Regions from separate parts of the Streptomyces sp. NBC_00273 genome, predicted to be linked through region 1. Evidence: predicted binding sites of a transcription regulator. Region 1 holds the regulator's gene; the other holds the start of a gene.
The links. The regulator HspR, encoded in region 1, represses chaperone genes until heat shock. The targets are predictions, from matches to a motif close to TTGAGNNNNNNNNNCTCAA.

Region 1 (14,378 bases):
CCCGTACGGCCTCGCCCTGGCCGATCAGCCGGCGGCCCAGCTCGTCCTCCATGCGCAGCAGCTTCTGGGTCTCGCCCTCCAGCAGGCGGCCGGCCGGGATGCCTGTCCAGGCGCCCACCACGTCGGCGATGTCGTCGGGGCCGACCTCGTCCTTGACCATCGAGTCCTTGGAGTGTCCGGTCTTGGAGGCCTCCGCCTCCTCCTCGGTGGCCTCCGCCAGCTCGCGCTCCAGGGTCGGGATCTCCCCGTAGAGCAGCTTGGAGGCGGTGTCGAAGTCGCCGTCGCGCTGGGCGCGCTCGGCCTGCCCGCGCAGGTCGTCCAGGCGCTCCTTGAGCTCACCGACCCGGTTGAGGGACTGCTTCTCCTTCTCCCAGCGGGCGGTCAGCCCGCGCAGCTCCTCCTCCCGGTCCGCGAGGTCCTTGCGGATCTTCTCCAGGCGCTCGATCGAGGCCGGGTCGGACTCGTTCTTCAGGGCCAGCTCCTCCATCCGCAGGCGGTCCACGGAGCGCTGGAGCTCGTCGATCTCCAGCGGGGAGGAGTCGATCTCCATGCGCAGCCGGGACGCAGCCTCGTCGACGAGGTCGATGGCCTTGTCGGGGAGGAACCGGGAGGTGATGTACCGGTCGGAGAGGGTCGCGGCGGCCACCAGCGCGCTGTCGTTGATGACGACCTTGTGGTGGGCCTCGTAGCGGCCCTTGAGCCCGCGCAGGATCGCGATCGTGTCCTCGACGGACGGCTCGGCGACCAGCACCTGCTGGAAGCGCCGCTCCAGCGCCGGGTCCTTCTCGATGCGCTCGCGGTACTCGTCGAGCGTGGTCGCGCCGACCATCCGCAGCTCGCCGCGGGCCAGCATGGGCTTGAGCATGTTGCCCGCGTCCATGGCGGAGTCGCCGCCGGCGCCCGCGCCGACGACCGTGTGCAGCTCGTCGATGAAGGTGATGATCTGGCCGTCGCTCGACTTGATCTCGGCCAGTACGGTCTTCAGCCGCTCCTCGAACTCGCCGCGGTACTTGGCGCCGGCGACCATCGCGCCGAGGTCCAGGGAGACGAGGCGCTTGTTCTTCAGGGACTCGGGGACGTCGCCCTTGACGATGCGCTGGGCCAGGCCCTCGACGACGGCGGTCTTGCCGACGCCGGGCTCGCCGATGAGCACCGGGTTGTTCTTCGTCCGGCGCGAGAGCACCTGGACGACGCGCCGGATCTCCTGGTCACGGCCGATGACCGGGTCGAGCTTGCCCTCACGCGCGGCTGCCGTGAAGTCGGTGCCGAACTTCTCCAGGGCCTTGTACTGGCCCTCGGGATCGGGGGTGGTCACCCGCCGTCCTCCTCGTGCGTTCTCGAAGGCGTCGAGCAGCTTCTTGGCCGTCGCGCCCTGGGTGGAAAGGACCTCGCCGGCCGCGCCGCCCTTGGCGGCGACGGCGATGAGGAGGTGTTCGGTGGAGAGGTAGTCGTCGCCGAGCTTGCCGGCCTCCGCGTCCGCCTCGGCGAGTACGGCGAGCAGGTCGCGGGTGGGCTGCGGGGGCGCGACGGTGGAGCCGGTGACGCTGGGCAGGGCGGCGAGCAGCCGCTCGGCCCCGGCCCGGACGGCGGCCTGGTCGGCGTCGGTGGCGACCAGCAGGTCGATGACGTTCTCGTTGTCCTCGCCCGCGAGCAGGGCCAGCAGCAGGTGCGCGGGGGTCAGATCCGCATGACCGTCCTTGACGGCCCTGCTGGTGGCCGCGTTCAGCGCATCCCGGCTCTTGTTGGTCAGTTCGGCGTCCACTGCGTCTTCTCCTCTCCCCGAGGGGTAGCTCCCACAACAACACTGACAGGGTCAGCGTACGCAAAGTTGAGTCTATTCCACTCAAGGCAGGTGGGGACAGCGTTCCCCCGTACCCTTCGGGCCATGTCCCATGACGTACTCAACCCGACGCCCGAGTACCTCGCCTTCTGGCGGGAGCGGCACGTCTGCACCCTGACCACCCCGCGCCCCGACGGCACGCCCCACGTGGTGCCGGTGGGGGTGACATACGACCCGGAGGCCGGCCTGGCCCGGGTGATCAGCAACCGGCACAGCAAGAAGGTGCGCAACGTCCTGGCGGCGCAGGAGGCGCAGCCGCAGGGCGCGCGGGTCGCGGTCTGCCAGATGGAGGGGCGCCGCTGGGCCACGCTGGAGGGCCGCGCGGTGATCCGCACGGACGAGGCGTCGGTCGCCGACGCGGTGGCGCGCTACGCGGAGCGCTACGGGCGCACGCCGTCGCCCAATCCCGACCGGGTCGTCATGGAGATCACCCTGGACCGGGCCATGGGGCGCGCGTAAGCCGTTGATTCTTCATCTTGTCCGGTTCAGGCACTGGACGCGGACATCACAACGGCGCCATCGTGGTCAGGTCCACGATGGCGCCGTTGTGTGGGGGTAGCGCCTGAGCGATCTGGAACGGCGGGGGAATCGCTTCAGGCACTGCGGGGGGTGGCGGTGGTGATATCGGGTTCGAAGAGCTGGTGGTCGCGCTGATCGAGATTGACGAAGACCATTCCGTAGCGCACCTCGCAGCGGACGGGCTGCGGCGCGCCCCGCGGGCGACGCAGGCACCGGTAGGCACGTACGTCCTCGTCCTCCTCGCGCACGACGACGATCGGTTGGCCGAACAGGGTGACCATCACCGAGTCGCCAGGGCGGGGGATGGCCGTGGCGAGATCGATGAACTGCCAACCCGAACGGTAGGCGGAGGCCATTTCGCGGCGGAAGCCGCGATCGTCGGGGGTCACGCGGACACCGTCACAGGCGCATCGGTCCAACCCGTATCGCCGTTTCCGCCCAGCTGGCCACTGGTCCAGCCGGTGTCCGCGTACTTACCCGCGGGCGCCGTGGTCCAGCCGGTGTCGTCGGTGCTCGTCAGGCTCGTGCCCTGACCGTCCCTAGCGCTCCCCGCGTCACTTTCGACGGCGCTGACTGCCCCAAATACCGCAACGGCGGAGAAAACTATGGCAAGCACCGAGCGAAGCATTCTCTTGTACATGGTCGGCTTCGTCCTCACTTGATGGAATCCTCTCCCCCGCGTGACAGACGATGGCTCATTCAGGCACGTCAATGCCACAGGGACGATGCATCATGTTCTTGCATGTTCAGGACCCTGGGGGGTGGAGATTTGACGCGAAACGAGACAAAAGCGACACATCCCCACCCTGTGACGTCCATGTGCACCGAGGGGACACGGCTCTACGCGACCGCACTGAGCACCGGCCGGATCGCCCGGGGCGAGATCCAGAACGCCCCCTGCCTGCTTGAATTCGCTCTTCTACAGCCCGACCCGGATGACGCGAACCAGCTCCGCCCGGTTCCGCCGTCCGTAGCTCTGGCTCAACGGCTCCATCCGATTGAACGCGAGATCCAGGACCGCCGGCGCAGCGCTGTAGATCTCACCGACACTTTCGAGCCTTTCCTGGCCATCAGCGCACAGAGCCCGGCCAACACCCACGCCATCACGGTGCTGGAGGGTTTCGAACAGATCAACGCCGCGCTGAACCTCGCGACGGCCGAATGTCACACCGAGGTGTTGACGGTCCAGCCCGGCGGCGCACGGCCTTCCCTGGCCCTCACCCAAGCCCTGGAACGCGACCAGCCGTTGATCGACCGCGGGGTCAGCATACGGACCCTGTACCAACACACCGCACGGCACAGCCAGGGCACGCTCGCCTATGTGGAGCGGATCTCGACGGGCAAGGTGGAGATCCGCACGCTGGAGGAGCTGATCGAACGCCTGATCATCTTCGACCGCACGGTGGCCTTCATCCCGGTGAGCGACGACCGCCGGGTCGCCCTGGAACTGCGCCACCCGGGCCTGGTCGACTACCTCATCAAGGTCTTCGAGCAGCTGTGGCACCGCGCCGTGCCCCTCCAGGAGGAGGTGACGTACCGCAGCACCCCCGGCGGGATAACGGGCGTGCAGCGGACCATCGCCCAGCTCCTGATCGAGGGCCACGTCGACGAGGCCATCGCGCGCCGCCTCGGCATGAACGTCCGCACCTGCCGGGCGCACATCGCCAAGCTCGCCACCACCCTCGGCAGCGGCAGCCGCGCGCAGCTCGGCTACCTCATCGCCCGGTCCGGCATCCTGGGCCGCCCCTCGGACCCCGAACAGGACTGCGAGGGCCACCCGGACCACGAGGACCTCGACCCGGACCGGGAAGGGCTCTGAGCCGTCCGGTGGCGTTGCCGTAGCCGGTGGTGCCGCCCTGGAACGAGAAGGCCCCGCCGAATGATTCCGGGCGGGGCCTTCTCGTGTCCGTGTGCGCGGACCGCCGTCAGTCCATCGGGCGCTTCGGCGTCGGGCGCCAGACGACCAGGGCGCTGCCCGGCTGCGGGGGGCTGTACGGGACCAGGTCGCGCCGGTACGAGGCGTGGACCTGGGCCTCGCGCTGCTGGAGGACCGCCGCGGCACCGTCCACCGCGGCCGAGAGCTCGGCCACGCGCTGCTGGAGCGCGGCGACCTGGTTCTCCAGTTCGATGATGCGCTTGATGCCCGCCAGGTTGATGCCCTCGTCCTGCGACAGCGCCTGCACCGTACGGAGCAGTTCGATGTCACGGGCCGAGTAGCGCCGGCCGCGGCCGGCCGTACGGTCCGGGGAGACCAGGCCGAGACGGTCGTACTGGCGGAGGGTCTGCGGATGCAGACCGGAGAGCTGGGCGGCAACCGAGATCACGTAGACCGGGGTCTCGTCGGTGAGTTGGTAAGCACCGCTTCCCAGACGGGAAGACTGTCGTCGGCGGCCGTCCATGTCATGCTCCCTTCGCGGACTCGAACAGCGCGGAGCGCGGGTCCTGCGACTCCGTCGCCTCGCGGTACATCTCCAGGGCCTCGCGGGCCTTGTCGGACAGCTCGGTCGGGACCGCGACCTCCACCGTGACCAGCAGGTCGCCGCGGGTGCCGTCCTTGCGGACCGCGCCCTTGCCGCGGGCCCGCATGGTGCGACCGCCCGGGGTGCCCGGCGGCAGCTTCAGCGTCACCGAGGGGCCGTTCAGGGTCGGGACCTTGATCTCGGCCCCCAGCGCCGCCTCCGCGAACGTCACGGGCACGGTCACGGTCAGGTTGTCGTCCTTGCGGCCGAACACCGGGTGGGAACCGACGTGCACGACCACGTAGAGGTCACCGCCGGGACCGCCGCGCTCGCCCGGCGCACCCTTGCCGCGCAGCCGGATCCGCTGGCCGTCGGAGACGCCCGCCGGGATCCGGACCTGCATGGTGCGGGAGCTGCGGGCGCGCCCGCTGCCCTTGCAGACGTCGCAGGGGGTCTCCGCGATCAGGCCGCGGCCCTTGCAGTCCGCACAGGGGTCGGTCAGCGAGAAGCCACCGCCGCTGCCCCGCGAGACCTGGCCGGTGCCGACACAGGTCGGGCACACCCTGGGGGTGCCGTTCTTGTCGCCGGTGCCCGAACACGCCTTGCAGGGCGCCTGGGAGGACATCCGGAGCGGGACCGTGGCCCCGTCCACCGCCTCCGTGAAGGAGAGGGTGACCTCCGACTCGATGTCCTGGCCGCGGCGCGGCTGGGTGCGGGTGCCCGCCCCGGGGCCGGCGCCGCGGTTGAAGAGGCCGCCGAAGACGTCGCCCAGGCCGCCGCCGAAGCCGCCGGCCTGGCCGGCGCCCTGCTGCTGCCCCCCGAAGAGGTCGCCGAGGTCGAAGTTGAACGAGCCGCCGCCGCCCGGCCCGGGGCGGAAGCCACCGTTGCCGAACAGGGCGCGCGCCTCGTCGTACTCCTTGCGCTTCTTGGCGTCGCCGAGGATGTCGTTCGCCTCGGAGATCTCCTTGAAGCGCTCCTCGGCGGAGGCGTCGCCCTTGTTGGCGTCCGGGTGGTACTCGCGTGCGAGCTTCCGGTACGCCTTCTTGATCTCGGCCTCGGTGGCGTCCTTCGGGACACCGAGGACCTTGTAGTAGTCCTTCTCGACGAAGTCCTTCGTGCTCATCCCCGGTGTCCCTCCTCCCGTGCTCCTACGTGTGGTGCATCAGCCCTTGTCGGGGGCATCCGCGTCCAAGCCGTCCGGCGCTTCGCCCTCCGTGGACTCGGACTTCGGGGCCGCGCCCGGCTGGGGCTCGGCCACCGCGACCCGTGCGGGACGGATCGTACGCTCGCCGATCCGGTACCCCGGCTGCAGGATCGCCACGCAGGTGTCCTCGGTGATGTCCGGCGCGTACGAGTGCATCAGGGCCTCGTGGATCGTCGGGTCGAAGGGCTCGCCCTCCTTGCCGAACTGCTGCAGGCCCATCTTGGCGGCGACGGTCTCCAGCGATTCGGCCACCGACTTGAAGCCGCCGACCAGCTCGCCATGCTCCCGCGCCCGGCCGATGTCGTCCAGGGTCGGGAGCAGCTCCGTCAGGAGGGACGCGACCGCGATCTCCTTGACGGTGATCCGGTCCCGCTCCACCCGGCGGCGGTAGTTCTGGTACTCGGCCTGGAGCCGCTGGAGGTCCGTGGTGCGCTCGGAGAGCGCGGTACGGGCCTGGTCCAGCTGCGCCAGCAGCGCCACGTCCTGGCTTGCGTCCCCGGCCGGGGCCGCCTCGTCCTTGGCGGAGTCGGCGGCCTTCGGCTCAGCGTCGTTCTGACCGGCGTCGGGGACTTCGGGCTTCTCGTCGAAGCCCGGGGTCTCCTCCGACATCAGGCAGCGCCGCCCTTCGGCTTCTCGTCGTCGACGATCTCGGCGTCGACGACGTCGTCGTCGGCCTTGGCCTGGCCCGCGTCACCGGCACCGCCGGCGGCCTGGGCGGCCTGCGCGTCGGCGTAGATGGCCTGACCGAGCTTCTGGCTGACCGCGGCGAGCTTCTCCGTCGCGGTGCGGATCTCGGCCGTGTCCTCGCCCTTGAGCGACTCCTTCAGCTCGGCGACGGCGGACTCGACCTCGGTCTTGACGTCGGCCGGGACCTTGTCCTCGTTGTCCTTGACGAACTTCTCCGTCTGGTAGACGAGCTGCTCGCCCTGGTTGCGGGACTCGGCCGCCTCCTTGCGGCGCAGGTCCTCGTCCGCGTACTGCTCCGCCTCCTGGCGCATGCGGTCGACCTCGTCCTTGCCGAGCGAGGAGCCGCCGGTGACGGTCATCTTCTGCTCCTTGCCCGTGCCAAGGTCCTTGGCCGTGACGTGCATGATGCCGTTCGCGTCGATGTCGAAGGAGACCTCGATCTGCGGGACGCCGCGCGGGGCCGGGGGCAGGCCCGTCAGCTCGAACATGCCGAGCTTCTTGTTGTACGCCGCGATCTCGCGCTCGCCCTGGTAGACCTGGATCTGGACGGACGGCTGGTTGTCCTCGGCCGTCGTGAAGATCTCGGAGCGCTTCGTCGGGATCGTGGTGTTGCGCTCGATCAGCTTGGTCATGATGCCGCCCTTGGTTTCGATACCGAGGGACAGCGGGGTCACGTCGAGGAGCAGGACGTCCTTGACCTCACCCTTGAGCACACCGGCCTGGAGGGTGGCGCCGATGGCGACGACCTCGTCCGGGTTGACGCCCTTGTTGGCGTCCTGACCGCCAGTGAGCTCCTTGACGAGCTCGGCGACGGCCGGCATACGGGTGGAGCCGCCTACCAGGACCACGTGGTCGATCTCGGACAGCTGGATGCCGGCGTCCTTGATGACGTTGTGGAACGGGGTCTTGCAGCGGTCGAGCAGGTCCGCGGTCAGCTGCTGGAACTGGGCGCGCGTGAGCTTCTCGTCCAGGTGCAGCGGGCCCTCGGCGGAAGCCGTGATGTAGGGCAGGTTGATCGTGGTCTCCGTGGAGGAGGACAGCTCGATCTTCGCCTTCTCGGCGGCCTCGCGCAGACGCTGGAGCGCCATCTTGTCCTTGGAGAGGTCCACGCCGTGACCGTTGGCGAACTGCTTCACCAGGTAGTCGACGACGCGCTGGTCCCAGTCGTCGCCACCGAGGTGGTTGTCACCGTTGGTGGCCTTGACCTCGACGACGCCGTCGCCGATCTCCAGGAGCGACACGTCGAAGGTGCCGCCACCGAGGTCGAAGACGAGAATGGTCTGGTCGTCCTTGTCGAGGCCGTAGGCCAGGGCGGCGGCCGTCGGCTCGTTGACGATGCGCAGGACGTTCAGGCCCGCGATCTCGCCGGCCTCCTTCGTCGCCTGACGCTCGGAGTCGTTGAAGTAGGCCGGGACGGTGATGACCGCGTCCGTGACCTTCTCGCCCAGGTACGCCTCGGCGTCGCGCTTCAGCTTCTGCAGGATGAAGGCGCTCATCTGCTGCGGGTTGAAGTCCTTGCCATCCAGGTTGATCTTCCAGTCAGTGCCCATGTGGCGCTTGACGGAGCGGATGGTCCGGTCCACGTTCGTGACCGCCTGGCGCTTGGCCACCTCGCCGACGAGGACCTCGCCGTTCTTGGCGAAGGCGACGACGGACGGCGTGGTCCTGGCGCCCTCGGCGTTGGTGATGACGGTGGGCTCGCCGCCTTCCAGAACGCTGACGACGGAGTTAGTGGTGCCCAGGTCGATGCCGACCGCACGTGCCATTTCAATTCCTCCAGCTGACTTGAGTGGAACAGACTCAACCATGCCGCATCGTCGCGCCGCCGTCAACAGAGCTGAGCCGAGTCGACTCAACCTTTAACCCCTACTTACGCGCAACCCTGGGAGCTCCGACCCGGCCCGCCAGGGCTCCGGGGCCGGCCCCCGGCAGCGGCGTGACCGCCGAACGGGTCACCGCAGCCGCGCGCCACCACAAGACCGCCGGAGGCATGCGGCAGCGTGCTGGCATGCCCCTCACACTCACCGCCCCGCGGGTACGGACCCCCGCCGCCCCACCGGCGAAGCGGGTGTTCGACCTCGTCGGGGCAGTGGCGCTGCTCGCAGCGCTCGGCCTGCCGCTCGCGGCCGTCACCGCCCTGCTGTGCGCGACCCTGGGCGGCCGCCCGTTCGCACGGGAGGCCGCGGTGGGGCTGGGCGGCAGACCGTTCCGCACGTGGCGCCTGCGCACCGACGACGGCGCCGGCCGGATCGGTGCGGCCCTGGACCGCTGTGCCCTCGACGGCCTCCCGCAACTGCTGAACGTGATCCGCGGCGAGATGTCGCTCGTCGGGCCGCGCCCGGAAGCCCGTACGGACCGCCCCGAGCGGCTCCTCGTACGCCCCGGAATGACCGGATTGTGGCAGGTCAGCGCGCGTTCGGACCTCCCCTGGGAGGAGATGGCCCTGCTCGACCGGCATTATGTGGAGAACCACTGGCTCGGGATGGACCTCGCGATCCTGGCGCAGACCCCGCGCGCGGCGTACCGGCAAAGGGTCGCCTGAGCGACACAGATCACCGCACGCTCAGCTACATTGCGGCGTCGGGAATGGGTAACCTCAAGCCTTGACTTCATAAGTTACCGCTTAGTAAGTGCCGCCCGAGGAGCCCTTCCATGCAACTCGCCGCGATCATCGTGTCGCTGGTCCTGACCGTGGTCGGCGTCGCGCTGCTCGCACGAGCCGTGGCGCAGATCTACCGCTTCGTGAAGCTCGGCCAACCCGTGCCGGCAGGCAGCCGCACGGACGACCCGAAGGCCCGAACGCTCACCCTCGTCCGCGAGTTCCTCGGCCACAGCCGCATGAACCGCTGGGGCATCGTCGGCTTCGCGCACTGGTTCGTCGCGATCGGCTTCCTGACGCTGCCGCCGACCCTGGCGCAGGCCTACGGCCAGCTCTTCCAGGCCGACTGGGTACTGCCGATCGTCGGCGGCTTCCTGCCGTTCGAGCTCTACATCGAGTTCATCGGCCTGATGACGGTCCTCGGCATCGTCGTCCTGATGGCGATCCGACTGCTCAGCCTGCCCTCCCGGGCCGGCCGCAAGTCGCGCTTCACCGGCTCGAAGGCCTGGCAGGCGTACTTCGTCGAGTACATCATCCTGACCATCGGCCTCGCGATCCTGTGCCTGCGCGGCCTCGAGGGCGCGATCCACCACGTGGACAGCTACGAGCCGGCGTACTTCGTCTCGTACCCGCTGGTCCTGGCCTTCGACGGGCTCTCGACGAGCGCGCTGCAGAACGCCATCTACTTCACCGCGATGATCAAGATCGGCACCTCGCTGATCTGGATGATCGTGGTCTCGCTCAACACCAACATGGGTGTCGCCTGGCACCGCTTCCTCGGCTTCCCGAACATCTGGTTCAAGCGGAACGCGGACGGCGCCACGGCGCTCGGCGCCCTGCAGCCGATGACCTCGGGCGGCAAGGAGATCGACTTCGAGGACCCGGGCGAGGACGACAACTTCGGCGTCTCCCAGGTCGAGCAGTTCTCCTGGAAGGGCATCCTCGACTTCTCCACGTGTACGGAGTGCGGTCGCTGCCAGTCGCAGTGCCCTGCCTGGAACACGGGCAAGCCGCTGTCCCCCAAGCTGCTCATCATGTCGCTGCGCGACCACGCGCACGCCAAGGCCCCGTACCTGCTGGCCGGTGGCGGCAAGGACATGGAGGGCAACGAGAAGGCCACTGCGGAGCAGCTCGCCGGCGTGCCGGCCGCCGCCCTCGCGGAGGCCGAGCGCCCGCTGATCGGCACCGCCGAGGAGAACGGCGTCATCGACCCGGACGTGCTGTGGTCCTGCACCACCTGCGGTGCGTGCGTGGAGCAGTGCCCGGTCGACATCGAGCACATCGACCACATCGTCGACATGCGCCGCTACCAGGTGATGATCGAGAGCGCGTTCCCGTCGGAGGCGGGCACGATGCTCAAGAACCTGGAGAAGAAGGGCAACCCCTGGGGCCTGGCGAAGAAGCAGCGCGTCGAGTGGACCAAGGAGGTGGACTTCGAGGTCCCGATCATCGGGAAGGACGCGGAGGACCTCTCCGAGTTCGACTACCTCTACTGGGTCGGCTGCGCCGGCGCCCTGGAGGACCGGGCCAAGAAGACCACGAAGGCCTTCGCGGAGCTGCTGAACATCGCGGGCGTCAAGTTCGCGATCATGGGCGGCGACGAGAAGTGCACGGGTGACTCGCCGCGCCGCCTGGGCAACGAGCCGCTGTTCCAGCAGCTGGGCCAGGAGAACGTGGCCATGCTGAACATGGCCTTCGGCGAGGACGACGAGGACCCGTCGACGAAGAAGCCGAAGTCGGCGAAGCGGATCGTCTCGACCTGCCCGCACTGCTTCAACACCATCGCGAACGAGTACCCGCAGCTGGGCGGCGAGTACGAGGTCATCCACCACACGCAGCTGCTCCAGCACCTGATCGACGAGGGCCGCCTCACGCCGGTCACGCCGGTCGACGGCCTGATCACGTACCACGACCCGTGCTACCTGGGCCGGCACAACAAGGTCTACACGCCGCCGCGCGAGATCATGTCGGCCGTGCCGGGGCTGCGTCAGCAGGAGATGCACCGCCACAAGGAGCGGGGCTTCTGCTGTGGCGCCGGTGGCGCGCGGATGTGGATGGAGGAGCGGATCGGCAAGCGCATCAACAACGAGCGCGTCGACGAGGCCCTGTCCCTGAACCCGGACATCGTCTCCACCGCCTGCCCCTTCTGCCTCGTGATGCTCACCGACTCGGTGAACGGCAAGAAGAACGACGGCCAGGCGAAGGAACACGTCCAGGTGGTCGACGTGGCGCAGCTGCTGCTCGACTCGGTGAAGACCCCGGGCCCGACGGAGGAGGAGCTGGCGGCGCTCGCGGCCGAGGCCGAGGCGGAAGCCAAGGCCGAGGCCGAGGCGGAGGCCGCTGCCGCGAAGGCTGCGGCGGAGGCGGAAGCCAATGCGAAGGCTGCGGCCGAGGCGGAAGCCAAGGCGGCGGAGGAGGCCAAGGCGAAGGCGGAAGCGGAGGCGGCGGCCGAGGCGAAGGCCGAGGCCGATGCTGAGGCGGAAGCCGAGGCAGAGCCGGTGGCCGAGGCGGAGGCCGAGGCCGGGGGGAAGCCCGACGCAGAGCCGGAGGCCGGGGCGAAGCCGGACGCCGAGCCCGAGGCCCAGGCGAAGCCCGACGCCGAGCCCGAGGCCCAGGCGAAGCCCGACGCCGAGGCCAAGTAGGGCCCTGTAGGACCCTTGCAGGACGCCCGTAGGGCATCCGCAGCACCGGAACGGCCGGTCCCCCACCCGGGGGACCGGCCGTTCCGTCGTACGGGGAGGGAGCGACTCAGCCCTGGCCCCGCAGCACGGCGCCGCCCGGGGCGACCGCCTTCACGTCCTTCCCGGCGCCCCGCCCCGCCGGGTCGACCGTGTACTTCGCGATCAGCCTGCCGTTGAAGTCGTACACCCAGCCGTTCCCGCCGCCCTTGCCGTCGATGACGACGAACTTCACGCGCTCGGCGTCCTGGACGACCCGGTACGTCCAGCCGTCGTGGTGGACGCTCGGGCGGCGCAGGTCGATCGTCGCGAGGGCGCGTCCCTTCGGCGTGGAGATCTCGACGCGCTTGCCGTGCGGGCCGTCCACCAGCTCGGCGATCCGCCCGTCGGGCACGGTGATCCGCACCGAGCTCTCCTTCCTGATCTGCGGCTCCGGCGCGCCCGCCATCCAGGAGGTGACGGTGCCGTTCGGCCGGAGCACGACGTGCAGGCCGTTGTTCTGCCCGTACGACGCCGCTCCGGCCTTGCTGACCAGCGTGTCCAGCTTCGTGGCGCCGGCGAAGACGTCCGCCTCGTAGTGGCTGTCGCCGATCTTGTAGACCTTGGCGACGGACCCGTCCGCCAGCTTCACGGTGGTGACGTACGCGCGGACGCTCGCGGCGGGTTCGACGGACGGCGCCACCTCCGGCCTCGGTGCGGCCGGCGAGTCCGCGAAGGCGGACCCGACCGGGAGGGCCAGGAGGGTGGCCGCGCCGACGACGACGGCGGCGCTGCGGAGGCTGGTTCGGCGGGTGTTGCGCATGTGCGGGCTCTTCTCGTGTCTCGTGTACTCGTGCTCGTTCGTGTTCGTTCGTGGTCGTTCGCGCTGCGTGGCGGCGACGCGTACGAAACTACGGACCCGATGTGTGCGTATTCCATCGAGAACGTAACGGAAGGCCGCAGAGCACAACACAGCCCCGTAAATCGGACACGCAACAAGATCGGACACGGGGTGGGGCCAGCACCTCCGGGAACCCCTAAGGGATGTCACAGGTCAGCCGCAAAGGGTGGCTGTTCCGGCTGCCCGTCCACCGATGCTCGCCGGACCAGGTACGTTCGATCACGTGGCTGGATTCAGGATCGGACGCGGCCGGGACAACAACCGCTCTCCGCAACAACCCCCGCAGCAGCAGCAGCAGTCGTACGGTCAGCAGCAACCGCCGCCGTACGGCCAGCCGCCCTACCCTCCCGTCGGCGGCCCGCCACCGCAGCAGCAGTGGCCGCAGCCGGGCGCGGGAGGTCACGGCGAGCCGGAGTACTTCGACCCGTACGGGCAGCAGCAGCCGCACGCGCAGCAGCCCCCGTACGGCCACGGAGGCGGGGGCCACGGCGGCGGCGGGGGCTACAACGACAACCCGGGGCACACCCAGGTCTTCGCCGTCGGCGAGGACCCGTACGGCCAGGGCGCGACGTACCAGGCGGGTGCGGCCTCGGCGGTGCCGTCCGGCCCGCGGCTGCCGTGGAAGGAACTGCTCCGCGGCATCGTGACGCGACCCGGGCAGACCTTCCTCCAGATGCGCGACTACGCCGTCTGGGGACCCGCGCTGATCGTGACCTTCCTCTACGGGCTGCTCGCGGTCTTCGGCCTCGACGACGCCCGCGAGGACGTCATCAAGGCGACCGTGCCGAAGGCCATCCCGATCGTCCTGTCCGCCGGCGTGGCCTTCGTCATCTGCGGCCTGATCCTGGGCGCGGTCACGCACACCCTGGCCCGCCAGCTGGGCGGCGACGGCGCGTGGCAGCCGACGGTGGGTCTGTCGATGCTGGTCATGTCCATCACGGACGCGCCGCGCCTGCTGTTCGCCGTGTTCCTCGGCGGCGACAACATGGTCGTACAGGTGCTGGGCTGGGCCACGTGGGTGGCGGCCGGAGCCCTGTTCACCTCACTGATCAGCAAGTCGCACGACCTGCCGTGGCCGAAGGCCCTGGGCGCGTCCGCGATCCAACTGGTCGCCCTGCTGTCGATCATCAAGCTGGGCACGATCTAACCGCGACCTCGCCTCACCCCGCCCCGCCCCGCACACGAAAGGGCCCGCCGCGCACTGTCCGCGCGGCGGGCCCTCTGCATGATGTCCGTCGGCTAGGCGTCGAGGACCTGGCCCTCGCGCTTGACGACGGGCGGCTCGACCGACCAGGGGAAGTTGATCCACTCGTCGGTCTTCTTCCACACGTACTCGCACTTCACGAGGGAGTGGGACTTCTCGTAGACGACGGCGGAGCGCACCTCGGCGACGTGGCCCAGGCAGAAGTCATGGACGAGCTTCAGCGTCTTGCCGGTGTCGGCCACGTCATCGGCGATGAGGACCTTCTTGTCGGTGAAGTCGATCGCCTCGGGCACGGGGGCCAGCATGAC
Region 2 (14,378 bases), 1.1 Mb from region 1:
GGCGGCCTCGCGGACCTCCGCGAAGACCTTCTCCAGCTGGCCCTGGAAGTCCTGGAGCGCCTGCTCGGCCTCTTCCAGCGTGATGTCGCCGCGACCGATGAGGGACTCGGTGTAGAGCTTGCGCACCGAGCGCTTCTTGTCGATCAGGTCGTACATCAGCGGCTGCGTGAAGGCCGGGTTGTCGGACTCGTTGTGGCCGCGGCGGCGGTAGCAGATGAGGTCGATGACCACGTCCTTGTTGAACGCCTGGCGGAACTCGAAGGCCAGCCGGGCCACGCGGACGACCGCTTCCGGGTCGTCACCGTTCACGTGGAAGATCGGCGCCTCGATCATGCGGGCCACGTCGGTCGCGTACATCGAGGAACGCGAGGACTCCGGGGCGGCGGTGAAGCCGACCTGGTTGTTGATGACCACGTGCACGGTGCCGCCGGTGCGGTAGCCGCGCAGCTGCGACATGTTCAGGGTCTCGGCGACGACGCCCTGGCCGGCGAAGGCCGCGTCGCCGTGGAGCGCGAGGGGCAGGACCGTGAAGTCCGTGCCGCCCTTGTTGATGACGTCCTGCTTGGCGCGGGCGACACCCTCCAGGACCGGGTCCACCGCCTCCAGGTGCGAGGGGTTCGCGACGAGCGAGACCTTGATCTGCTCGCCGTCCAGGCCGGTGAAGGTGCCCTCGGCGCCCAGGTGGTACTTGACGTCGCCGGAGCCGTGCATGGACTTCGGGTCGAGGTTGCCCTCGAACTCGCGGAAGATCTGCGCGTACGACTTGCCGACGATGTTCGCCAGGACGTTCAGGCGGCCGCGGTGGGCCATGCCGATGACGACCTCTTCGAGGCGGGCCTCGGCGGCCGAGTCGATGACGGCGTCGAGCAGCGGGATGACGGACTCGCCGCCCTCCAGGGAGAAGCGCTTCTGGCCGACGTACTTCGTCTGCAGGAAGGTCTCGAAGGCCTCCGCAGCGTTCAGGCGGCGCAGGATGCGCAGCTGCTCCTCGCGCTCCGGCTTGGTGTGCGGGCGCTCGATGCGGTCCTGGATCCAGCGGCGCTGCTTGGGGTCCTGGATGTGCATGAACTCGACGCCGGTGGTGCGGCAGTACGAGTCGCGCAGGACGCCGAGGATGTCGCGCAGCTTCATCATCGACTTGCCGGAGAAGCCGCCGACCGCGAACTCGCGCTCCAGGTCCCACAGGGTGAGGCCGTGCTCGGTGATGTCGAGGTCGGGGTGCTTGCGCTGCTTGTACTCCAGCGGGTCGGTGTCGGCCATGACGTGGCCGCGGACCCGGTAGGAGTGGATCAGCTCGAAGACGCGGGCGGCCTTCGTGACGTCGTCGTCGTGCGAGGCGTCGATGTCCCGGTTCCAGCGGACGGGCTCGTACGGGATGCGCAGCGACTCGAAGACGGCGTCGTAGAAGCCGTCCTCGCCGAGCAGCAGGTTCGCGACGATGCGCAGGAACTCGCCGGAGGCCGCACCCTGGATGACCCGGTGGTCGTAGGTCGAGGTCAGGGTCATGACCTTGGAGATGCCCAGCTTGTTCAGGGTGTCCTGCGAGGTGCCCTGGAACTCGGCGGGGTAGTCCATGGAGCCGACGCCCATGATGACCGACTGTCCGGGCATCAGGCGGGGCACGGAGTGCACGGTGCCCAGGCCGCCGGGGTTGGTCAGCGAGACGGTGACGCCGGTGAAGTCGTCCATCGTCAGCTTGCCGACACGGGCGCGGCGGACGATGTCCTCGTAGGCCTGCCAGAACTCGAAGAAGTTGAGGGTCTCGGCCTTCTTGATGCCGGCGACGACGAGCTGGCGGTCGCCGTTGGGCTTCACCAGGTCGATCGCGAGGCCGAAGTTGATGTGCTCGGGCTTGACCAGGGTCGGCTTGCCGTCCTTCTCCGCGAAGGAGTAGTTCATGGCCGGCATGGCCTTGATCGCCTGCACCATCGCGTAGCCGATCAGGTGCGTGAAGGAGATCTTCCCGCCCCGGGCGCGCTTGAGGTGGTTGTTGATGACGATGCGGTTGTCGAACAGCAGCTTCACCGGGACGGCGCGGACGGAGGTGGCCGTCGGCACGTCGAGGGAGGCGTTCATGTTCTTGGCGACGGCAGCCGCCGGGCCGCGGAGCGTCACCAGCTCGGGGCCCTCGGGGGCCTCGGTGGCGGGCGCGGCCTTCTGGGGGGCTACGGAGGAGGGGGCGGGCGCGGCCGGTGCGGCGGCCGGGGCCTGGGAGGTGACAGTCACAGCAGGGGCACCAGAGGGGGTGGCAGGAGCAGGGGCAGGAGCTGACACGGGCGCAGAAGCTGGCGCGGCGGCAGCCGCTCCAGCGGAGCCGGTGCTCGCACCAGGAGTCGGGGCAGGGGCTGCGGCGCGCGCCGCCCCCGTGGCGGCGGCGTCGGTGACCTGCGGCGCCGCGGTGACGGTGGTGGCGGCCTGTGCGGAGGCGCCGTCCGTCGTCGCGGGCTTCTGGGGACCATCCGACTTCACCGGAGCGACGGCGCCCCCCGGCTTGTAGTCGGCGAAGAAGTCCCACCAGGCCCGGTCGACCGAATTCGGGTCCTGGAGGTACTGCTGATAGATCTCGTCGACGAGCCACTCATTGGCGCCGAAGCCTGAGGCAGGGTTCTTCCCGCCCTCTGCTGCTTCGGTCGTGGTGCTCGAGTTACTGGGGGACTGTGGCGACACGGCGGCAACCGCCCTCTTCCGCTTCACAAGGTATGGACAGCGGGAATAAAGGCTACGCCTCCTCGGGCGCTGCATGCAGGCCGGGCGGGACTTACGTCGCGCAGGTCACATCGAACGGCGGGTTTCGGTACGTGGAATGGCGGGAAACCAGCCTGGTTCGGGTAGGGGGCACCGAGGTTGCGGCCCCCTGGCTTCGCACCCCTGACGGACCCCGGGTACGTGTGGCCGAGATCATGTCCTTCCCACTCGAACCCTACGTCAACACGGCGCCTATGAGCTGCCCGGAAGCGTGACGAGGATGCGGCAGCCGCGTGACGATTCGGCCACTCCGATCCGGCCTCCGTGCAGCTCCACGGCCCAGCGGGCGATCGCCAGGCCCAGTCCGGTGCCGCCGTCGCCACCGCGCGCGCTGCCCCGGTTGAACCGCTCGAAGACGCGGTGGCGCTCCGCCTCGGGGATGCCCGGGCCCTCGTCCCGCACCTCCAGCACCAGGCTCCCGGGCGCGTCGCCGGTCCGGGCGCGGACCGTGACCCGGCCGTGCGGAGGGCTGTGCTTGACCGCGTTGTCGATCAGATTTGCGACCACCTGGTGAAGCCGTTCGGCGTCCGCGTGCGCCCACAGCTCGGGCGGGAAGACGTCCAGGTGCAGGTGCACGTCGTTGCGGCTGTGCCCGCCCGAACCGGAGAGGAGCCCCGGTCGGCCGGCGGCCGCCAGCCGCGATTCCTTCAGCACGCCCGACAGGTACGGCCACACCTCGAAGCGGCGGGCGCGCAGCGGGACCACGCCGTTGTCCACCCGGGACAGGTCCAGCAGGGTCTCCACGAGCCCGCCGAGCCGCTCGGTCTGCTTCAGCATCGTGCGCATGGTCTCCGGATCGGCGGCCGAGACCCCGTCCACCACGTTCTCCAGCACGGCCCGCAGCGCCGCGATGGGCGTGCGCAGCTCGTGGGAGACATTGGCGACGAGCTCCTTGCGGTGCCGGTCCACGGCCTCCAGGTCGTCCGCCATCAGATTGATGGTGGAGGCCAGGTCGCCCAGCTCGTCGCGGCGCCCCGCCCCGCGTACGCGCCGGGTGAAGTCGCCGTGGGATATCGCCCGGGCCACCGTCGTCATGTCGTCCAGCGGCGCCGTCAGGCTGTGCGCCACGAACTGGGTGATCAGCATCGAGGCGATCACCGAGAAGACCGTGATGAACCGCAGCTCGGTGTCGGTCCGCAGGGCCACCAGCAGCAGGCCCGTCGTGATGAAGACCGAGACCACGACGAGCGTGCCCAGCTTGGTCTTGATCGAGAAGGGCGAGAAGGGCCGCAGCCCCACCGGAGGCCGTTGCCGTTGCCGCAGCCGGTTCGGCGGGCCGCTCATGCCTGGGCCGGGGTCTCCAGGGCGTACCCGACGCCGTGGACCGTGCGGATCCGCTCCGCGCCGATCTTGCGGCGCAGGGCCTTGATGTGGCTGTCGACGGTACGGGTCCCGGACGCGTCGGCCCAGTCCCAGACCTCGGCCAGCAGCTGCTCCCGGGAGAGCACCGCCCGCGGGGTCCCGGCCAGGCACACCAGCAGGTCGAACTCGGTGGGGGTCAGGTGCACGTCCTCGGCGTGCACCCGGACCCGGCGCTGCGCGTGGTCGATCTCCAGGTCTCCCAGGCGCAGGGTGGCCCCGCGCGGGGTGTGCGCGGCCATGGTGGCCCGCTCCACGCGCCGCAGCAGGACGTGGACCCGGGCGGCCAGCTCGCGCATCGAGAACGGCTTGGTCATGTAGTCGTCCGCCCCGACCCCGAGCCCGACCAGCAGGTCGGTCTCGTCGTCGCGCGCGGTGAGCATGAGGACCGGCACGGGCCGCTGGGCCTGGACCCGGCGGCAGACCTCCAGGCCGTCGAAGCCGGGCAGCATGATGTCGAGGACCAGTAGCTCGGGCAGCCAGCTCTCGGCCGCCGCGACCGCCGAGGGGCCGTCGCCCGCGGTCTGCACCTGGAAGCCCTCCGCGCGCAGACGGGCCGCGATGGCCTCGGCGATGGTGTGGTCGTCCTCGACGACCAGCACACGCCGTTGGGCGCCTGGTGTCGCCGCGGCGCTCTGATGGGTGGTGTGTGTCTGTTCCATGTCCGCCCCTGAAGATCCCGCGTGAATGGGGTGCAGCGTAGAGGAGGCGTCGGCCTGCGGCTACGTGGGGTTCGGACATGGCATATGTGCTGGACCGCAGTAAGCGGAATGTGTGGTACCGGGTGCCGGTCCCCCCACGGGACCGGCACCCGGCGGGCGAGACCGGTCAGGTGCCTCGCCGTTCTCGGCCTCCGCGGGGTACCTGGGCGGGTGTGCGCAGGACGCTCGGAGGATGCTCGCAAGGTGGCCGGGGGCCGGCCGGGGTCCCTAGAGGGTCAGCCCGTGGCCGTGCGGGAAGACCGGGTCGAGAGTGTCGTTCGGCACATCGGGACGGGAGGCCTCGACGGCCTTCATCGAGCGCGGGAGCTCGAAGGGCAGGCGGCCCTCGGGGGTGGCCCGGCCGAAGGCCACGTCCAGCAGGGCCGCGTCGCAGGCCCCGTAGTCGGCGATCAGGGCCGCCGCGCGCTCGGCGATCTCCGGGATGACGGCGGCCCGCTCCAGGTTGATGCAGACCAGGGTCGGGACCTGGTCAAGGAGGGCCAGGATCTGGGTCAGCTCGAGCTCGGGGAAGGCCAGCGAACCCGAGTGGAAGTAGGACTCGAAGACGTTCTCGCGGGGCTCGTACGGGGTCCGCAGCCGCAGCACGGCGAGATCCGCCCCGGCCGGGTCGTCGACGACCTCGCCGTATCCGGCGGCGACGGCCGCGTCCACGTTCCGCACGTACAGCTTCGGCCCGGTGGCGAGCGGGAGCAGGCCGTCCCGGTTGGTCAGGACGGTGAGGGAGCGGCGCTGGGCCGCGGCCCCCAGGGCCGTGAAGTCGGACCGGCCGACGATCTCGGCCGCCGCGTCCGGATCCACGTACGGGTCCTCGAACAGGCCGAGCGTGAACTTCTCCCGCAGCAGGCGGCGCACCGAGTCGTCGATCCGGGACTCCGCGATGCGGCCCGAGCGGACCAGCTCCACGATCACCTCGGGGCACTGCTCGCCGCCGAACTGGTCGCAGCCGGCCTCCAGGCCGCGCGCCGCCCGCTCGGCCACGCTCAGGTGCTCCAGGCCCCAGGCGCGCGCCGGGTGCACCTGCCCGAAGATCGTCGCGTCGTTGAGCAGCCCCCAGTCGGCGCAGACGATGCCCTCGAAGCCGAGCTCCTCGCGGAGCAGACCGGTGACCACGCCCTTGTTGAAGCCGAAGCCGACCTCCTCCCAGTCCGTGCCGATCGGCTGGCCGTAGTACGGCATCATCTGCGCGCACCCGGCGGCGATCGCCGCCCGGAACGGCTCCAGGTGGTGCTCGCGCATGCCGCCCGGATAGACCTGCTCCTTGCCGTGCGCGAAGTGCGGGTCCTCGCCGTCCTTCTGGGGGCCGCCGCCGGGGAAGTGCTTGACCATCGCGGACACCGACCCGGGCCCGAGGGCCGGGCCCTGCAGGCCGCGTACGTACGCCGCCACGAGCTCGCCCGTCAGTCGGGCGTCGGAGCCGAACGTGCCGGACTGGCGGGCCCAGCGGGGCTCGCTGGCCAGGTCGATCTGCGGGTGCAGGGCGACGCGGAAGCCGACGGCGAGGTACTCGCGGCGGACGGTGTCGGCGAACCGGTGGACGAGCTCGGGGTCGCCGATGGCGGCCAGGCCCAGGGCCTCCGGCCAGGCCGAGAAGGCGCCGGAGTTGAAGGACGCGCCGATGTTGTCGGTGAAGGTGTGGCGCGGGTCGGTGGAGAGGGTGACCGGGATGCCGAGGCGGGTGGCCGCGGCCATCTCCTGGACGGCGTTCTGCCACCGGGCCATCTCGCGGGGCCCGTAGGTGCCGAGCAGGTTGAAGTGGGTGAGGAAGCGGTCCTCGACCAGCTCGGGCGTGGTGAAGGGGAGCATCGAGCCGTCGGTCTCGGTGACCGGGGTGCCGTCCGCGTTCATCATCAGCATCGAGTGGAAGAGCTGACCGGCCTTCTCCTCCAGGGTCATCCGGGAGAGCAGGTCCTCCACGCGGCGGCCCACGGGCAGCGCAGCGTCTTGGTAATCGGGCGTCGCGTTCATGGCGGGGCTCCTGGAGCACGTGACCGGGCGGATCGGCACGGCCACGGTAGAGCCGAAAACCGCGCACCTGCTAGGTTTTGGAAAAGTGAGCTGGGTCACAGGGGTCGGACGGCCGGAAACGGCCGCGGCTTAGGCTGTCCGCATGGCACAGGACACGGGGCGGACGGGGCGCGCGGAGCGGACGGCCCCGAAGGGGCCGAAGGCCTCGAAGGGCTCGGCCCGGGGGACCTACGCGGTGGGCGACGCCCGGCGGCAGAAGATCCTCGACACCGCCGTCGAGCACTTCGCGCAGTGGGGCTTCAACGCCTCCTCGCTGGCCCGGATCGCCGCCGACTGCGGGATCACCCAGGGCGGACTGCTGCACCACTTCCGCGGCAAGGAGGACCTGCTGCTCTCGGTCCTGGCCCAGAGCGAGCAGCACGACGTCGAGCGGCTGTTCAGCGCGCCCGCCGAGTCGGTCGCCGCCCACTTCGCCACCGTCGTGGAGCTCGCCGCCGACAACGAGCGGCGGCCCGGCATCGTCCGGATGTTCAACACCCTGGTCGGCGAATCCGGCAACCCGGAGCACCCGGCACACGCGTACTTCACCCAGCGCTACGCCCGGGTGCTCGGCTACACCGTCGAACTGCTGGAGGCGGGCGTCGCACGCGGCGAACTGCGCCCGGACACCGACTGCGAGGCCGTCGGCCGCGAGACCCTCGCGGTCATGGACGGCCTGCAGATCCAGTGGGTGCTGGCGCCCGGGAGCGTGGACATGCCGGCCCGGCTGCGCGGATTCCTGGACCGGCTGCTGCGGGACATCTCGGCCGCGCCCCGGGTCGACCCGGCGTAGGTCGACGTCCCGTCGGGGCCGACGGGACGTCGACGACAGGACCTAGGAGGCGTCCGTGCCGCCGGTGAACGGGGGCAGCGCGTCCAGCACCTTCGTCAGGGCATCCGGCAGGGACCCCTGGTCGCTCGCCACCTCGTGGCCGTCGTGGACGAAGGCGTAGTAGTACCCGTCGTAGATCGTGGGGCCGCCGGTCGCGATCCGGGGCAGCCGGGCGAAGTCGGCCTCCCGGAGGGCGGTGCGCAGGCGCGCGAGCTCCGCCCCGGACAGCTTGCCGGTGCCCGTCGGCTTCGCCCCGGCGTCCAGCCGGGTGAAGGAGCCGTCGCCCTTGATGACGAGGGTGTGGGTCTGCCCGGCGAAGCCGCCGGTCCGGGTGACCCGGACCAGGGTCTCGCCGGGGGCGGGGACCTGGCCGGCCGTGGGGCTCGTGGTCGGGTCGGCCGGCGCGCCCGTGGTTGCGCCCGGGGTCGCGCCCGGGCTCGTACGCGCGCCCGCGCTCGGGTCCACGGACGCGCCCGCGCTCGTGCCCGGCTCCGTGGAGGGCTTCGGGGCCCGGTCGTCGCCGCCCGCGGTGCCCGAGGGCCCGCAGCCCGCCAGGACCACCGCGCTCAGCACTGCCACCGCACCTGCTCTCAACGCGTGCACACCCACCTCCGCAGGGACTCGGGTCCACCCCCGAGTATGGAGTCCGCACACCCGTTGCGACACCCGTCCCGACCGCACGCGGAGGCCGACATCAGCCGGATCGCCCCCTGGCGCCTGCTCCCGCCGCTGCTGGCCGTGCTCCTCGGCCTGTGGGGCCTGGAGCGGGGCGGCAGCATGTGGCGCGACGAGTCCGTGACCTGGCAGGTGGCCCACCGGCCGCTCGGCGGGATCGTGGAGCTGCTGGGCCGGGTCGACGCCGTCCACGGCCTGCACTACGCACTCGTGCACGGGGTGTTCCAGGTGTGGGAGGGCGGCCTGTGGGCGCTGCGGCTGCCCTCCGTCGCCGCCACCGCCCTCGCGGCCGCCGGGGCGGCCGCCGTCGCCCACCGGCTCGCGGGGGAGCGGGCCGCGCTGCTCGCGGGCTGCGCGTACGCCGTACTGCCCCCCGTACAGATGTACGCCCAGGAGGGGCGCTCGTACGCCCTGGTCGCGGCCGCCGTGGTGTGGGCGACGTACCTGATGCTGCGCGAGCGGTGGCCGGCGTACACGGTGGTGCTGCTGATCGGCTGCTGGCTGCACGAGTTCGCCGCGCTCGCCCTGCTCGCCCACGCCTTCACCGCGTGGCGCTCGCGCGGCTGGCGCCGGAGCGCCGCAGTCCTGGTGGTCCTGCTGCTGCCGCTGGCCGTGGTGAGCGCCCGGCAGGCCGAACAGCAGCTCGGCTGGCTCGGGCGGCCGAGCTGGCAGGACTGGGTGGCGTACGGGGTGGTGGGCGCCGCGGCCCTGCTGCTCGCCCGGGGCGCTCCGCCCGACCTCGTACGGGTGGCGCTTCCGCTCGTCCTGTTGCCGCCCGGGGTGCTGATGGTGATCTCCCTGTTCAACCCCTGGTACGTCGACCGGTACGTGATCTACGCGCTGGCCGGGCTCGCCCTGCTGGCCGGGGTCCGGCTCGCGCGGGCCCGTGGGTGGTGGCCGTGGGTGCTGGCGGGCGCGCTCCTGGTGCCGTTCGGCATCTGGTCGGTGTGGCTGCGCACGCCGGAGAGCCGCAAGGACGACGTGCTCGCGGTGGCCGCCGCGGTCCGGGAGCGGGCCCGGCCGGGGGACGCGGTGCTGTTCACGCCCTCGCGCAGGCGCGAATGGCTGCTGTCCTCGCCCGAGCTCTACGGAGAACTGCGCGACGTGGCCCTGGACCGCACCCCGGCGGCCTCGCACAGCCTCCAGGGCACCGAGCTGCCCCCGGACCGGATCCGTGCGGCGCTGCTGGCCTCGCCCCGGGTGATCGTGCTGCTGGACCCGGCCGGTCAGCCGCTGGACCCGTACCCGCGGGAGGCGGTCAAGCGGCAGGAGCTGGCCGCCCGCTTCGACCTGTGCTCGATGACCGGGGTGCGCGGCGCCCGGGTGGCGGTCTACGCCCGGCCGGGCGGCTGCGGCTGACCCCGGACGGGGAGCCGGTGCGGGCCGCGGCGGAGGATGGGGCGACCCGTGTCGTACAGCCGGAGGTGCCGCATGACCCAGCCCCAGGACGCCGCGTCCGAAGCACGGCCCGCAATACGGCCCGAAGAAGGGCCCGAAGAAGAGTCCGAGGCGCGGCCCGAAGTGCCCATCGGGCCCCTTCCCGGACCGCTCGTCGGGGTCGACTGGCTCGCCGGGCGGCTGGGTGCGCCCGGCCTGGTCCTCTTCGACGCCTCGGTCGGCGCCCACCGCGCCGCGCCCCACCGGATCCCGGGCGCCCGCCCCTTCGACCTCGACGGGCCCCTGTCCGACCACACCGCCCCCGCCCCGCACACCATGCCCGGGGCCCCGGAGTTCACCGAGGCGATGCGCGCCCTCGGCGTCGAGGACTCCGACACCGTCGTCGTCTACGACGGCGCCGGCGTCTACTCCAGCGCCCGCGCCTGGTGGATGCTGCGCGCCATGGGCTTCGACCGGGCCGCCGTCCTCGACGGGGGACTGCCCGCCTGGACCGCCGCCGGCCTGCCGACCTCGGCCACCGGCCCGGCGTACCAGGGCCCGCGCGGCTCCTTCACCGCCCGGCCCCGGGCCGGGCTCCTGGTCGACGGCGCCACCGTCGCGCGGGCCCTGTCCGACCCGGCCGCGGTCGTCCTCGACGCCCGCACGCGGGAACGCTTCGCCGGCACCGCCCCCGAACCCCGCCCGGGCCTGCGCGCCGGCCACATGCCGGGCGCGGTCAACCTGCCGTTCGCCGAACTCCAGGACCCGAGCGGGCTGATGCGACCGGTCGGGGAACTGCGCGCGGTCTTCCGGGCGCTGACGGGGGATCGGGACCGGCTCCACCTCAGTTGCGGCTCCGGGGTGACCGCCTGCGTACTGGCCCTCGGCGCCGACCTCGCCGGGTACGAGGAGATCGCGGTGTACGACGGCTCCTGGAGCGAGTGGGGCATGCCCGGCACGCCCGGTACGCCCTCGGAATTCCCGGTGACCACCGGCCCGTAGCGGACGGGGAACGGGGGTTAGCCCCACCAGTGGTTCGGGTACGTGCCCCATCGGCCCGGGACGCGCTCCCGACCCAGAATCGGGTCCATGACCTCTTACACCACGTCCGCCCGTACGGCCCGCACCGCGATCGCCGCCCTCGGCGCCGGCCTCCTCCTGGCCGGCTGCTCCTTCTCGGGCGGCGCCTTCGCGGACGACGCCTACAAGACGGCGACCGCCGATGCCACGGTCACCGAGGCGGTCAAGGCGGTGAAGGTGACGGGGGCCCGGTCCGGCTCGATCGACGTCACCCCCGGGACCGGCCCCGGAGTCACGGTCCACCGCACCGTCCACTACCGGGGGGACACCGTTCCGCCGACCGGCCAGAAGGTCACCGGAGGCGTCCTGACGTTCAGCAACGGCTGCTCCGGGAACTGCTACATCGACTACCGGCTGGAGGTACCGGCCACGGCCACGGTCGAGCTGGAGAGCTCCAGCGGCGCCATCGCGGTGACGGGGGTCGCGGGGGCCGAGGTGGAGGCCGACTCCGGGACGGTCACGGCCGACCGGATCGGCGGCCCCCTGAAGGTCCGAACCTCCTCGGGCGAGATCACCGCCACCGGCCTGACCGGCCCGAGCGCCGAGATCCGCTCGTCCTCGGGCAACGCCCGCCTGGACTTCACGAAGGCCCCGTCGTCGGTGCTCGTCGAGACCACCTCGGGCGAAGTCACCCTGAAGGTCCCGCAGGCCCCGTACCGGATCAAGGTCTCCACCGACTCCGGCGACCGCGACGTCACCCTCCCTGACGACGCCTCCGCCTCCTCCCGCATCTCGGTGGAGACCTCCTCGGGCGACATCCACATCTCCGCGGTCTGAGGATCGGGGACAGATGCGTTCGCCCCGGGCGAACGGGACTTGGGGAACATCGGGAGGCGCACATGCATTGAGTCGGCAGAGCTCAACTTCACTGCCGGAGGGAAGATCATGGCTTCGACGTCCGTCACACTCACCCTGCCCGTGCTGCCGCTCGACGACGAGGTCGTGCTGCCCGGAATGGTCGTACCGCTGGACCTGTCCGACGCCGAGGTGCGCGCTGCCGTGGAGGCGGCGCAGGCCGCCGCCGGGAAGAGCGGCAGCGGGAAACCCCGGGTCCTGCTCGTGCCGCGCATCGACGGGACGTACGCGGGGACCGGTGTGCTCGGCACCGTCGAGCAGGTCGGCCGGCTCTCCGGCGGGGACCCCGGCGCGCTCATCCGCGGCCTCGGCCGGGTCCGCATCGGGGCCGGGACCACCGGCCCCGGGGCCGCGCTCTGGGTCGAGGGCGAGACCGTCGACGAAACGGTGCCCGATCCGCTGCCCGGGGCGGTCACCGAGCTCGTCAAGGAGTACAAGGCGCTCGCCACCAGCTGGCTCAAGAAGCGCGGCGCCTGGCAGGTCGTGGACCGGGTCCAGCAGATCGAAGGCGTCTCCGCGCTCGCGGACAACTCGGGGTACTCGCCCTTCCTGACGGTCGAGCAGAAGGTCGAACTGCTGGAGACCGCCGACCCGGTCGTCCGCCTCAGGCTCGCCGTCAAGGCGCTCAGCGACCACCTCGCCGAGCAGGACGTGGCCGAATCCATCGCCAAGGACGTCCAGGACGGCGTCGACAAGCAGCAGCGCGAGTTCCTGCTCCGGCGGCAGCTGGAGGCCGTGCGCAAGGAACTGCGCGAGCTGAACGGCGAGAAGGACGGCGAGGAGTCCGACGACTACCGCGCCCGCGTCGAGGCCGCCGACCTCCCCGAGAAGGTCCGGGAGGCCGCGCTCAAGGAGGTCGAGAAGCTGGAGCGGGCCAGCGACCAGAGCCCGGAGGGGTCCTGGATCCGGACCTGGCTGGACACCGTGCTGGAACTGCCCTGGAACGAGCGCACCGAGGATGCGTACGACATCCGGGGGGCCAGGGCCGTGCTCGACGCCGAGCACGCGGGCCTCGGCGACGTGAAGGACCGCATCACCGAGTACCTCGCCGTCCGCAAGCGGCGCGGCGAGCGCGGCATGGGCGTCATCGGGGGCCGGCGAGGGGGCGCCGTGCTCGCGCTCGTGGGCCCGCCCGGTGTCGGAAAGACCTCGCTCGGTGAGAGCGTGGCCCACGCCATGGGCCGCAAGTTCGTCCGCGTCGCCCTCGGCGGCGTCCGCGACGAGGCCGAGATCCGCGGCCACCGCCGGACCTACGTGGGCGCCCTGCCCGGCCGGATCGTCCGGGCGATCAAGGAGGCCGGCTCGATGAACCCGGTGGTCCTCCTCGACGAGATCGACAAGGTGGGCTCCGACTTCCGCGGCGACCCGGCGGCCGCCCTGCTCGAGGTCCTCGACCCGGCACAGAACCACACCTTCCGCGACCACTACCTGGAAGTGGAACTGGACCTCAGCGACGTCGTCTTCCTGGCCACCGCCAACGTCCTGGAGGCCATCCCCGAGGCCCTGGCCGACCGGATGGAGCTCGTCCGACTCGACGGGTACACCGAGGACGAGAAGGTCGTCATCGCCCGCGACCACCTGCTGCCGCGCCAGCTGGAACGGGCCGGGCTCGGCTCCGACGAGGTGGTCCTGGAGGAGGACGCCCTGCGCAAGCTGGCCGGGGAGTACACCCGCGAGGCGGGCGTACGCACCCTGGAGCGGTCCCTCGCCCGCCTGCTGCGCAAGGTCGCCTCGCAGCACGAACTGGGGGAGCGGGAGCTGCCCCTGAGCATCGGCGCCGACGACCTGCGGGCCCTGATCGGGCGCCCGCACCACGTACCGGAGTCCGCCCAGGACCCGGCCGAGCGGCGCACCGCCGTCCCCGGCGTGGCCACCGGCCTCGCAGTGACCGGAGCGGGCGGCGACGTGCTGTTCGTGGAGGCCTCGCTGGCCGACCCGGAGACGGGCGCGGCCGGCCTGACCCTCACCGGCCAGCTCGGCGACGTCATGAAGGAATCGGCGCAGATCGCCCTGAGCTTCCTGCGCTCCCACGGCGCCGAACTGGAGCTCCCGGTCGCCGACCTGAAGGACCGGGGCGTGCACATCCACTTCCCGGCGGGCGCCGTGCCCAAGGACGGACCGAGCGCGGGCATCACCATGACCACCGCCCTCGCCTCGCTGCTCTCCGGGCGGCAGGTGCGCACGGACGTGGCCATGACCGGCGAGGTCTCGCTGACCGGGCGCGTCCTGCCCATCGGCGGGGTGAAGCAGAAGCTGCTGGCCGCGCACCGGGCCGGACTGACCACCGTCATCATCCCCAAGCGCAACGAGGCCGACCTGGACGACGTCCCGGCCGAGGTGCTGGAGAAGCTGGAGGTGCACCCGGTGACGGACGTGCGTCAGGTCCTGGAGCTCGCCCTGGCCCGGGCGGAGGCTGCGGTCATCGCAGCGGCCTGACCCGTGAACACGGCCCGGTGTCCCGCTCCGGCGGGGTACCGGGCCGTCGACACACCCGCTGCGAAATACTGGCCCCGCATCCACGTGGGTGCCACACATCATCGAAGGAGCGGGACGTGCACGGGAGCGAAGACCAGGAGTTCCTTGCCCTGGAGCGGGAGCTGTCCGTCTTCCTCCGACGGGCCCGCGCCTCCTCGGGCGAGATGGCCCGCGAGCTCCACCCCGAGCTGGAGCCCGCCGCGTACGGGCTCCTCGTACGCCTGGAGGCGGCCGGCCGGCAGCGGGCCACCGAG

Region 2: a site for HspR is predicted at 11,639-11,657, ahead of lon (endopeptidase La). Genes of this name have one in related genera too.

Annotation. Positions count from the first base shown of each region.
Region 1 covers NZ_CP108067.1:4,916,023-4,930,400, forward strand. Annotated here, with positions in the region: gene clpB (ATP-dependent chaperone ClpB) at 1-1,762, opposite strand, end outside; gene OG386_RS21395 (pyridoxamine 5'-phosphate oxidase family protein) at 1,886-2,299, shown strand; gene OG386_RS21400 ((2Fe-2S)-binding protein) at 2,434-2,715, opposite strand; gene OG386_RS21405 (helix-turn-helix transcriptional regulator) at 3,102-4,178, shown strand; gene OG386_RS21410 (heat shock protein transcriptional repressor HspR) at 4,285-4,758, opposite strand; gene dnaJ (molecular chaperone DnaJ) at 4,760-5,941, opposite strand; gene grpE (nucleotide exchange factor GrpE) at 5,981-6,631, opposite strand; gene dnaK (molecular chaperone DnaK) at 6,631-8,475, opposite strand; gene OG386_RS21430 (sugar transferase) at 8,718-9,251, shown strand; gene OG386_RS21435 (heterodisulfide reductase-related iron-sulfur binding cluster) at 9,362-11,950, shown strand; gene OG386_RS21440 (hypothetical protein) at 12,057-12,788, opposite strand; gene OG386_RS21445 (Yip1 family protein) at 13,090-14,013, shown strand; gene OG386_RS21450 (phosphoribosyltransferase) at 14,106-14,378, opposite strand, start outside.
Region 2 covers NZ_CP108067.1:3,850,055-3,864,432, reverse strand. Annotated here, with positions in the region: gene OG386_RS16275 (multifunctional oxoglutarate decarboxylase/oxoglutarate dehydrogenase thiamine pyrophosphate-binding subunit/dihydrolipoyllysine-residue succinyltransferase subunit) at 1-2,667, opposite strand, end outside; gene OG386_RS16270 (HAMP domain-containing sensor histidine kinase) at 2,938-4,029, opposite strand; gene OG386_RS16265 (response regulator transcription factor) at 4,026-4,766, opposite strand; gene OG386_RS16260 (glycoside hydrolase family 3 protein) at 5,034-6,791, opposite strand; gene OG386_RS16255 (TetR/AcrR family transcriptional regulator) at 6,934-7,623, shown strand; gene OG386_RS16250 (hypothetical protein) at 7,666-8,241, opposite strand; gene OG386_RS16245 (glycosyltransferase family 39 protein) at 8,320-9,696, shown strand; gene OG386_RS16240 (sulfurtransferase) at 9,769-10,716, shown strand; gene OG386_RS16235 (DUF4097 family beta strand repeat-containing protein) at 10,804-11,571, shown strand; gene lon (endopeptidase La) at 11,680-14,085, shown strand; gene OG386_RS16225 (MarR family winged helix-turn-helix transcriptional regulator) at 14,202-14,378, shown strand, end outside.